3 regions of the Bradyrhizobium sp. USDA 4461 genome follow, and region 3 is predicted to be linked to each of the others. Evidence: predicted binding sites of a transcription regulator. Region 3 holds the regulator's gene; each other region holds the start of a gene.

Region 1 (3,451 bases), 5.4 Mb from region 3:
CAGGACTTCACATAGAGCCTGGTCGGCGTCAGCAGCGCCGCGCCGAGCGTCATGACCGGCGCGAACGGCGCCGGCGCGTCATAGGCCACGCCGGACAGCTCGACGAGCTTGCGCACCAGCGAATAGCCGTTCGAATGCACGCCCGAGGACGCCAGCCCGATCACGGCGTCGCCGGCGGCGATATCCCCGGTCGGCAGCAAGGTGCCGCGTTCGGCCGCGCCGACCGCAAAGCCGCCGAGATCGTAATCGCCGTCCTTGTAGAGGCCGGGCATCTCGGCGGTCTCGCCGCCGATCAGCGCGCAGCCGGATTCGCGGCAGCCCTCGGCGATGCCGGCGACGATCTGCGCGGTGGCCTCCGGATGCAGCTTGCCGCAGGCGAAATAGTCGAGGAAGAACAGCGGTTCCGCGCCCTGCACGACGAGGTCGTTGACCGACATCGCGACCAGGTCGATGCCGATGCCGCTATGGATACCAGTCTCGATCGCGATCTTCAGCTTGGTGCCGACGCCATCGGTCGCGGCCACCAGGACCGGATCCTTGAAGCCCGCCGCCTTGAGGTCGAACAGTCCGCCGAATCCGCCGATCTCGGCGTCCGCGCCGGGCCGTGCGGTGGCCCGCACCATCGGCTTGATCAGATCGACCAGACGATTGCCGGCGTCGATATCGACACCCGAATCCGCGTAAGTGAGCCCGTTTTTGCGCTCGGTCATGCCCAATTCCAGATGATCAGGGGCTGGTTACGAGGAATTCCGCCCCCGCGCAATGGCTCGCGGCATTGCCGCCGCGATACTATGTAGATAACACCCGGCCGCCGCACAAAAGAGCCGGATATCGAGTAAAATCAGGCTTCTAGCCGGGAAGCGATCCAAGTTGAGCATTCCGAACATCATTACCCTCGGCCGCATCATCCTGGTGCCGGTGATCGTCTGGGCCATCGTGTCGAGCCAGATGGAGATCGCATTCGCGATCTTCGTGATCGCCGGCGTGTCGGACGCGGTCGACGGTTTCCTCGCCAAGCGCTTCAACATGACGAGCGAGCTCGGCGCCCTGCTCGACCCGCTCGCCGACAAGGCGCTGTTGGTGTCGATCTATGTCGCGCTCGGAATCTGGGGCGCGGTGCCGCGCTGGATCGTGATTCTGGTGGTGTCGCGCGACATCATGATCGTCTCTGCCGTGATTGTGTCATGGTTGTTCGACAAGCCGGTCGAGATGAAGCCGCTGATGGTGTCGAAGCTGAACACGGCGGCGCAGGTCGCGTTTGCAGCCCTGGTGCTGGCCTCGCTCGGCTTTCGCTTCGAGCCGCATCCCTACGACCTGATCCTGATGGGCCTGGTCACGATCTTTACTTTGGGTTCGGTGTCCCTCTATCTCGTGGAGTGGGTCCGGCACATGAGCACGATCGAGGCCCGGTAGGACAAGCGGAAGCCGGTTTTCCCGCGACAGGCGCAAAGCGCTGGCGCAGAGATCTTGCTAGAATGAAGTGGTTTGGAGACTTGCGTGGCCGGTAGCGTTCAACCTCGTCAATTGGCCTTGGCCCTGCCGCACGAGGAGAGACTGACCCGCGACGATTTCCTCGAGGGCCCCGCCAATGAGGCGGCGCTGGCGCTGATCGACGGCTGGCCCGACTGGCCGAACCGGATCATGCTGCTGGTCGGCCCCGACGGCTCCGGCAAAAGCCACCTCGCCGCGATCTGGGCCGAGAGCGCCGGCGCCCGCGCGACCGCGGCTCATGCGCTGACCGCCGACACGGTGCCGACGGCGCTTGCGACCGGCGCGCTGGTGGTCGAGGATTTGAGGCCGTCGGATTTCGACGAGCGCGCGATGTTTCACCTGCTCAATCTCGCGCGGCAGGACGATGCCTACCTGCTGATCACGGCCCGCATCCCGCCATCGGCATTCGAGATCGAACTGCGCGATCTGCGGTCGCGGCTTCGCGCGGTGCCGACGGTGACGCTGCTGCCGCCCGACGACCAGCTGTTCCGCGGCCTGATCGTCAAGTTCTGCGCCGACCGCCAGATGAGCGTGGACGAGCCGCTGGTCAGCTATCTCTGCAACCGGATCGAGCGCTCCTACGTTGCCGTCCGCCAGGCGGTCGAACTGCTCGACACCGAGGCGCTGCGGCTCGGCCGACCGGTCACGCGGGCGCTGGCGGCCGAGCTGTTGCGCGACGCCTGAGCGGCGCTGCGGCTTGACGGCGCGGGCCAGCGGAACATCAATGTCATCGAAACGTCATCGCAATATCACATGGTCTCTGCGGCCCTCGGCTAGACCGCTCCGGCCCCTGCCCCGAACTGGACCAACACTTGATGGACTCGGCACAAGCAACTGAAATCAAAGAGAAAGAGGCGGAACTCCCACCCGCCCCCGCGATCGCGACCAGCCCCGAGCGATTCATCAACCGGGAGCTCTCCTGGCTGCATTTCAACCGCCGGGTGCTCGAGGAATCGGTCAATCTTGGCCATCCCGTGCTGGAACGGGTCCGCTTCCTGTCGATTTCGGCGAATAACCTCGACGAGTTCTTCATGGTCCGTGTCGCCGGCATCAAGGCGCAGGTCCGCGAGGGCATCACCGAGCGCAGCCCGGACGGCCTGCTGCCGGCCGAGCAGCTTGTGATGATCAACAAGACGGTGTCGCAGCTCGCCTCCGACCAGCAGGCGATCTGGAGCGACCTGCGCGACATCCTGGCCAAGGTCGGCATCCAGCTGGTCGACGGGCGCGACGTCACCAAGTCCGAGCGCAGCTGGATCGAGGATCACTTCCTCCATAGCATCTTCCCGCTGCTGACCCCGCTCGCGATCGACCCGGCGCATCCGTTCCCGTTCATTCCGAACCTCGGCTTCACCGTTGCGCTGCAATTGTCGCGGGTCTCCGACGGCAAGGCGATGAACGCGCTGATCCGCATGCCCGGGAAGATCGACCGCTTCATCCGCATCCCCTCCACCAAGGAAGGCGCGCCGGCGCGGCTGATCACGCTCGAGCAGGCCACCGGGCTGTTCATCGGCCGCCTGTTCCCCGGCTACACCGTCAAGGGCCAGGGCGCATTCCGCATCATCAGGGACTCCGAACTCGAAATCGAAGAAGAGGCCGAAGACCTCGTTCGCCTGTTCGAGACCGCGCTCAAGCGCCGCCGCCGCGGATCGGTGATCCGGCTCGAGATCGAGGCCACGATGCCGGAAGAGCTGCGCATCTTCGTGCAGCACGCCTTGTCGGCCGCGGACGATGAAGTGATCCTGGTCGACGGCGTGCTGGCGATGAACGAGCTGTCGCAGCTCACCCGCCTCAATCGCCCCGACCTCGAATTCCCGCCCTATGTGCCGCGTCATCCCGAGCGGGTGCGCGACCATGGCGGCGATATTTTCGCCGCGATCCGGCAGAAGGACCTCGTGGTCCACCATCCCTACGAATCCTTCGACGTCGTCGTCCAGTTCCTGCAACAGGCGGCGCGCGATCC
Region 2 (3,451 bases), 6.7 Mb from region 3:
GCCGAGCGGCACCGCGAATCCGACGTCCTCGGCGAACAGCTCGACCTCGACCTCGCCGAAGCGAATCTCGCCGGCGAAGGGATGATTGCGGCCATAGCCACGCTGCGTCGAATAGCCGAGCGCGAGCAGGAAGCCCTCGTCGCCGCGCGCCAAATTCTGCAGCCGCAGATCGCGATCGGCCGGGAAGCTCAGCGGCTCGCGCGTGAGGTCGCCGACCGGCGCGTCGGCCTCCGCCTGCGGCGAGGATTCGATCAGGCCATCGCGGCCGAGGATATCGGTGACCCGCGGCGTGGCCGCCTGCGAGGCCTCCGCGGTGGCCGGCTGCTCCGGCACAAAGCCTTCCGCGAGCTGCGGGTCGAGCAGGCGGTGGGTGTAGTCGAAAGTCGGCCCGAGGATCTGGCCGCCCGGGACGTCCTTGAAGGTCGAGGAGATCCGCCGCCGCACCAGCATCTCGCCGGTGTCGACCGGTTCGGTGGCGCCGAAGCGCGGCAGCGTGGCACGGAAGGCGCGGACCAGGAAGATCGCCTCGATCATGTCGCCGCGCGCCTGCTTGATCGCCAGCGCCGCCAACTCGCGGTCGTATAGCGAGCCCTCGGTCATCACGCGATCGACGCCGAGCGCGAGCTGCTCGGAGATCTGCGCCAGCGTCACCTCGGGTACATCGCGATCGCCCCGCCGCTCATGCGCCAGCAGGCGATGAGCGTTCTCGATGGCGCGTTCGCCTCCCTTGACGGCTACATACATCGCTCACACTCCGCTTGCGATCAGCCGCGTGGTGCGCGGGATCGCGACAATGGCATCGTCATGGACCAGCACGACATCGATGCCGCGCGGGAACAGGACTTCGTTGATTGCAAGCCGCTGGAACAGGTCGCGCGGCTTGATCATCGCCTGCAGCAACGCGCTACCGTCGATGCCGGGTCCTTTCAGCTCGAAGGCCGGCCCCTGGGTCAGGCTGTCGACCTGGAGAATCAGCGTGGTCGAGCGGTCCGGATATTCGCTGCTGCCGAACGCGAAGCGCTCCAACGCCAGCAGGTTCGCGGCATCGCCGATCAGCGCGAAGCTTGCGATCGAGGAATCCCCAACCACCGGCGCGCCGGCGTGAAATTTCAGCCAGCGGGCGACGTCCGGCGTCGCCGACATCGCGGCATCGAGCCAGATCGGCGTGTCGTGATCGAACAGCGTCAGCGCGATCGCGGCCGAGCCGCGCATCATGCCGGCGGGCACCCCGACGCTTGCTGCGACGCGCTGCACGCTGCCTGGACGCGCCATCGCATCCATCACGGAACGGAAGGTGGATTGCGCCGACAGCACCTTGTCGGCAAAGCCTGCGGGCATTTCGGCAATCGTCGTCATTGCATCACCCCTCACCGCGCACCATCGTGTAGAAATCGACCCGCGTCGCCGCGGTCTCCGCAGCCTTGCGGGCGCGCTCGGCATCCATCGCGGCACGTAGCGGCGCGATCACCTTGGTCTCCACCTCGCCGGACAACGCCGCCGATTGCACCATGGCGTCGCACAGCGCGATCATCCGCGCCTTCTCTGCATCGCGGCCGAGCGTGTAGCCGAAGCCGACCTCGCCGGTGGCAAGCCGCACCGCCGCGCGCGAGACCGTCGCCTCGCCGAGATTGAACGGCGCGCCGTCGCCGCCGATCCGTCCGCGCAGCATCACAAGGCCGTTTTCCGGTTCACGGAGGTTCTCGTGCGCGGGCATTGCGATCGCCGCCAGCCTGCCCGCGATATCCGCAGCCGCGGAGTGCGCCAGCACCGTCATCGCAGCCTTGCGCTGGGCCTGTTTGCTGTTTGATCCGGTCGAACTCATTGGCAACCTTGCTTGTATCAAGTTGTCTATGATACTAGACAACTTGATAGCGGAGCGCCATGACTGTTTCGTGACAAACCGAAGATTTCTGGTATCACCGCGCGATGAGCATGCAGGAAAGTTCCGGCGTCGCCTTGTGGCGGCAGGTCGCCGACGGCATCGAGCGCGGCATCGCTGACGGCCGCTTTGCCGCGGGCGAAAAGCTGCCCGGCGAGATGGAGATCGCCGAGACTTACCGCGTCAATCGCCACACCGTGCGGCGCGCGCTCGCCGCATTGGCGGAGCGCGGACTGGTGCGCGCCGAGCGCGGCAGCGGCACCTATGTCGAAGCCCAGCGCCTCGCCTATCCGCTGCGCTCGCGCACGCGGTTCTCGGAGATCGTCGGCGCCGGCGGCCACGAACCGCGTGGCCAGCTGATCGAGGCCGGTGAGGATATTGCCAACCGCGAGATCGCGCGTGAACTGGGCCTGAAGATCGGTGCGCCGCTGATCCGGATCGAAGCGGTGCGGCTTGCCGACCGGACACCGATCTGCGTCTCCACCACATGGCTGTCAGCCGAGCGATTTCCGGATGCCGGCAACGTGTTCGCCAATGTCCACTCGATGACCAAGCTGCTCGGACATTACGGCGTGAAGGATTATCACCGCGCCTCGACCCGGATCACCGCGGCGATTGCCGATGCCACCGATGCGGCGCGGCTCGACCTGCCGCTGGGACGGCCGGTGCTGGTGGTCGATGCCACCGATGTCGACATGCTGGACCAGCCGCTGGTGACCAAGCGCTCGCGCTTCGCCGCCGAGCGCGTCGAGTTTCTGGTCGAGAACGGCTGATCGCTCTGCTCTCTCGCCCCGCTCTTGCGGGGAGAGGGTTGGGGTGAGGGGCTGTCTCCGCGAATTCGACAGATATGAGCACGGGGGAGCACCCCTCACCCGGATTGCTTCGCAATCCGACCTCTCCCCGCAAGAGCGGGGCGAGGTGGAGTCCTACGCCACCGCTCGCCGTCCGATGATGGCGAAGCGCAGCTTGCTCGAGATGAAGTCGATCGCGGCGACCGCGATCAGGATCATCAGGATCAGGAACGACACCTTCTGCCATTCCAGCACGCGGATCTGCTCGGCGAGCTGCAGGCCGATGCCGCCGGCGCCGACGATGCCGATGATGGTGGCCGAGCGGGTGTTCGACTCGATGAAATACAGCACCTGTCCGGCGATCACAGGCAGCACCTGCGGCAGCAGCCCGAAGCGGATCTCATGAAGTGCATTGCCGCCGGAAGCGCGGATGCCCTCGACCTGCTTGCGGTCGGCCGCCTCGATCGCCTCGGAGAACAATTTTCCGAATGCGCCGAAGTCGGAGACCATGATCGCGAGCACGCCGGCGAACGGGCCGAGCCCGACGACGTTGATCCAGACCAGCGCCCAGATCAGCGTATCGACGCCGCGGATCGTGTCCAGGAAGCGCCGCACCGGGAATCGGATGAAATTCGAGGGGATGACGTTGCGGGCCGCCAGCAGGCTGACCGGCAGCGCCAACAGCGCCGCAAGCGTGGTGCCGAGCAGCGCGATCGACAGCGTCTCGCCGAGCGCCTGCATGTAGAGCGGGAATGATGCGCCGGGATTCGGCGGGATCATC
Region 3 (3,451 bases):
CGTTCCCCAGGTGCCGCTTCCGGACGCGCCGCCGAAAGTCACGGTGCGTAACCTCAATTTCTATTACGGCGAGCACCACGCGCTGAAGAACATCAACCTGACGCTCGGCACCAACCGCGTCACGGCGTTCATCGGACCGTCGGGCTGCGGCAAGTCGACCCTGCTGCGCATCTTCAACCGGATGTACGACCTTTATCCGGGCCAGCGCGCGGTCGGCCAGCTGATGCTGGACCAGACCAACATCCTCGATCCCAAGCTCGACCTCAATCTGCTCCGCGCGCGGGTCGGCATGGTGTTCCAGAAGCCGACGCCGTTCCCGATGACGATCTACGAGAACATCGCCTTCGGCATCCGCCTCTACGAGAAGATCTCGAAGTCCGAGATGGACGACCGGGTCGAGAAGGCGCTGCGCGGCGGCGCGCTGTGGAACGAGGTCAAGGACAAGCTGAACGCCTCCGGCCTGTCGCTGTCCGGCGGCCAGCAGCAGCGGCTGTGCATCGCGCGCACCGTGGCGGTGCGTCCCGAGGTGATCCTGTTCGACGAACCGTGCTCGGCGCTCGATCCGATCTCCACCGCCAAGGTCGAGGAGCTGATCCAGGAGCTCTCCGAGGATTACACGATCGCGATCGTCACCCACAACATGCAGCAGGCGGCGCGCGTCTCCGACAAGACCGCCTTCATGTATCTCGGCGAGCTGATCGAGTTCGACGACACCAACAAGATCTTCACCTCGCCGAGCGATCGACGCACCCAGGACTACATCACTGGCCGGTTCGGCTGACCGGGCTGAGGAGACAGATGATGGCTTCTGAACACACCGCCAAGGCATTCGACAGCGACCTGCAGGAGTTGACCCGCCTGGTCGCCGAGATGGGCGGCCTCGTCGAGCGGATGATCACCGAGTCGGTCGACGCGCTGATCCGGCGCGACGTCGCGCTCGGCAAGCGCGTGGTCGCCGCCGATATCGAGATCGACAATCTGCAGCGCGTCATCGAAGAGCGCGCGGTGCTGACGATCGCGCGGCGCCAGCCGATGGCGATCGATCTGCGCGAGATCGTCAGCGCGATGCGCGTCGCCACCGACCTCGAGCGGATCGGCGACCTCGCCAAGAACATGGGCAAGCGCGTCGCGGCGCTGGAGAGCGATTTCCAGCCGCTGAAGCTGATCCGCGGCCTGGAGCACATGACCGACCTCGTGCTGTCGCAGGTCAAGTCGGTGCTCGACGCCTATGCCGCGCACGATCTGCCGGCGGCGATGAACGTCTGGAAGGGCGACGAGGAGGTCGATGCGATCTGCACCTCGCTGTTCCGCGAGCTGCTCACCTACATGATGGAAGATCCGCGCAACATCTCGTTCTGCATCCATCTGATGTTCTGCGCCAAGAACATCGAGCGGATCGGCGATCACGCCACCAACATCGCCGAGACTGTGTTCTACATGATCGAAGGCCAGCAGATCACCGACAAGCGCCCGAAGGGCGACATGACCAATTTTGCCACCACTGTGCCGGGTAACTAGGACATCATCCGCACGCGCGGAACCGGATTGTCTTCGACAAGTCGTTTCCGCGGGGATTATGCTCAAGAAGCTAAGTGTTTCGGTTTGCGTCTGGGCAACAGATCACCACAGAGAAAGAACTTAGACCGATGAGCGCACGCATTCTGGTAGTCGAAGACGAGGAAGCGCTAACGACGCTGTTGCGCTACAACCTCGATGCGGAAGGCTACGATGTCGAAACGGTGGGGCGCGGCGACGATGCCGATACCCGCCTCAAGGAGCGCGTTCCCGACCTCGTGGTCCTCGACTGGATGCTGCCGGGCCTGTCCGGCATCGAGCTGTGCCGCCGCCTGCGGGCGCGGCCCGAGACCAAGCAGCTTCCGATCATCATGCTGACCGCGCGCGGCGAGGAGAGCGAGCGGGTGCGCGGTCTGGCCACCGGCGCCGACGATTACATCGTCAAGCCGTTCTCGGTGCCGGAGCTCCTGGCGCGGGTGAAGGGCCTGCTGCGCCGCGCGAGCCCGGAGCGGCTCGCCACCGTCCTGACCTATGGCGACATCGAGCTCGACCGCGAGAAGCGCCGCGTCGCGCGCTCGGGCCGTCCGATCGATCTCGGGCCGACCGAGTATCGGCTGCTCGAATTCTTCCTCGAGCATCCCGGCCGCGTGTTCAGCCGCGAGCAGCTGCTCGACAGCGTCTGGGGCCGCGACATCTACATCGATGAGCGCACCGTCGACGTCCATATCGGCCGCCTGCGCAAGCTGCTCAATCCGGGCCGCGAGCAGGATCCGATCCGCACCGTGCGCGGCGCCGGCTACGCGCTCGACGACCGCTTCGCGAAAGCCGAGCCGCAGCCGTAAGTCGCCTTTCCGGCGAGAGCCGTCATCGTCATTGCGAGCGGAGCGAAGCAATCCATCGCGCCACGAGCGGCGGCTCGTTATCGCGTGAGGTGAGCACACTGTCCGGCTCCCTCCCTCCTTGCGGGGGAGGGTGGGGAGGGGCGCGTGTGCTCACCTTACGTCGCGCAGTGCGCTTGACCTGGGCTATGTGCCCTTGATGTTCATTCGCTCACAAAAAATCCCCGCTTGTGCGGGGATTTGTTTTTCAGGTCTTCCGTAGTTTTCCCGAGGGCTACTTGATCTGCGGCTTCGCCGACGGCCGGCGGCGATCGGCGGCGGGCTGGTAGGCGACGCGGGAATGATGCGCGCAATAGGGCAGGCCGGCGAGCGCCTTGCCGCCGCAGAAGAAGAATTCCGGGCTCGAGGGATCGCCGACCGGCCAGTGACAGGTGGCCTCGTTGAGTTCGAGCAGCGACAGCCGCTGGCTCATCGGCACCACGTTGTCGAACGAGATCGGATCGGGCTCCATCTCGACCTCGAAGGCGTGCGCGAGCGCGGTGTTGCCGCGCGAGACCGGGCGCGCCACTCGCATCATGTGCTGGGCGGGGCGCGCCTTGCGCTGCCGCGGCGCCGCCGTGGAGGGTGCCTTGGCGCGGCCGGAGAGGCCGAGCCGGTGCACTTTGCCGATCACGGCGTTTCGCGTCACATTGCCAAGTTCCGCTGCGATCTGGCTGGCCGAAAGGCCAGACTCCCAGAGCTTCTTCAGCTGCTCGACGCGATCGTCGGACCAGGTCAATACCGTCATCGCATTCTTCCTTTCGCATGGCGCCGGCCAGTCATTGGAGCGGCGCTGCGAGCCAAATCTGGACAAATATCCCTGCGGCCAGAATCCCTTAGCCCTCGCCGGGCGCGGTGTTGCGCCCGAACGTTTACGCGAGACACAAAGGCTACTTAGAGGGTCCAGTACTGCCGCACGAGATGTCGTACCCGACAGGCCAAACGCTACAATATGGCGTGACTCTGGCGCAAGAGTCCGCGGCCGTGCGTCCACATGTTCCGACAAAGTTAAGCATTGCTGTGAGGCTTTTCCACCGCACCGGAATGCTCCGGATTGC

Evidence for each region. Region 3 encodes PhoB, which activates phosphate uptake and scavenging genes when phosphate is short. Its sites were predicted from a motif close to TGTCATNNANCTGTCAT; they were not measured.
Region 1: ACVINW_RS33235 (RNA degradosome polyphosphate kinase) is a predicted target of PhoB. The motif match lies at 2,217-2,233, and genes of this name have one in related genera.
Region 2: phnF (phosphonate metabolism transcriptional regulator PhnF) is a predicted target of PhoB. The motif match lies at 1,882-1,898, and genes of this name have one in related genera.

What each region holds. Positions count from the first base shown of each region.
Region 1 is NZ_JBSRXM010000001.1:7,042,202-7,045,652, forward strand. Features, by position in the region: gene purM (phosphoribosylformylglycinamidine cyclo-ligase) at 1-710, opposite strand, end outside; gene ACVINW_RS33225 (CDP-alcohol phosphatidyltransferase family protein) at 871-1,413, shown strand; gene ACVINW_RS33230 (chromosomal replication initiator DnaA) at 1,498-2,175, shown strand; gene ACVINW_RS33235 (RNA degradosome polyphosphate kinase) at 2,307-3,451, shown strand, end outside.
Region 2 is NZ_JBSRXM010000001.1:8,375,251-8,378,701, forward strand. Features, by position in the region: gene ACVINW_RS39120 (carbon-phosphorus lyase complex subunit PhnI) at 1-744, opposite strand, end outside; gene phnH (phosphonate C-P lyase system protein PhnH) at 748-1,356, opposite strand; gene phnG (phosphonate C-P lyase system protein PhnG) at 1,361-1,822, opposite strand; gene phnF (phosphonate metabolism transcriptional regulator PhnF) at 1,927-2,652, shown strand; gene phnE (phosphonate ABC transporter, permease protein PhnE) at 2,806-3,451, opposite strand, start outside.
Region 3 is NZ_JBSRXM010000001.1:1,629,521-1,632,971, reverse strand. Features, by position in the region: gene pstB (phosphate ABC transporter ATP-binding protein PstB) at 1-781, shown strand, start outside; gene phoU (phosphate signaling complex protein PhoU) at 802-1,518, shown strand; gene phoB (phosphate regulon transcriptional regulator PhoB) at 1,647-2,357, shown strand; gene ACVINW_RS07715 (GcrA family cell cycle regulator) at 2,629-3,141, opposite strand; gene ACVINW_RS07710 (hypothetical protein) at 3,402-3,451, opposite strand, start outside.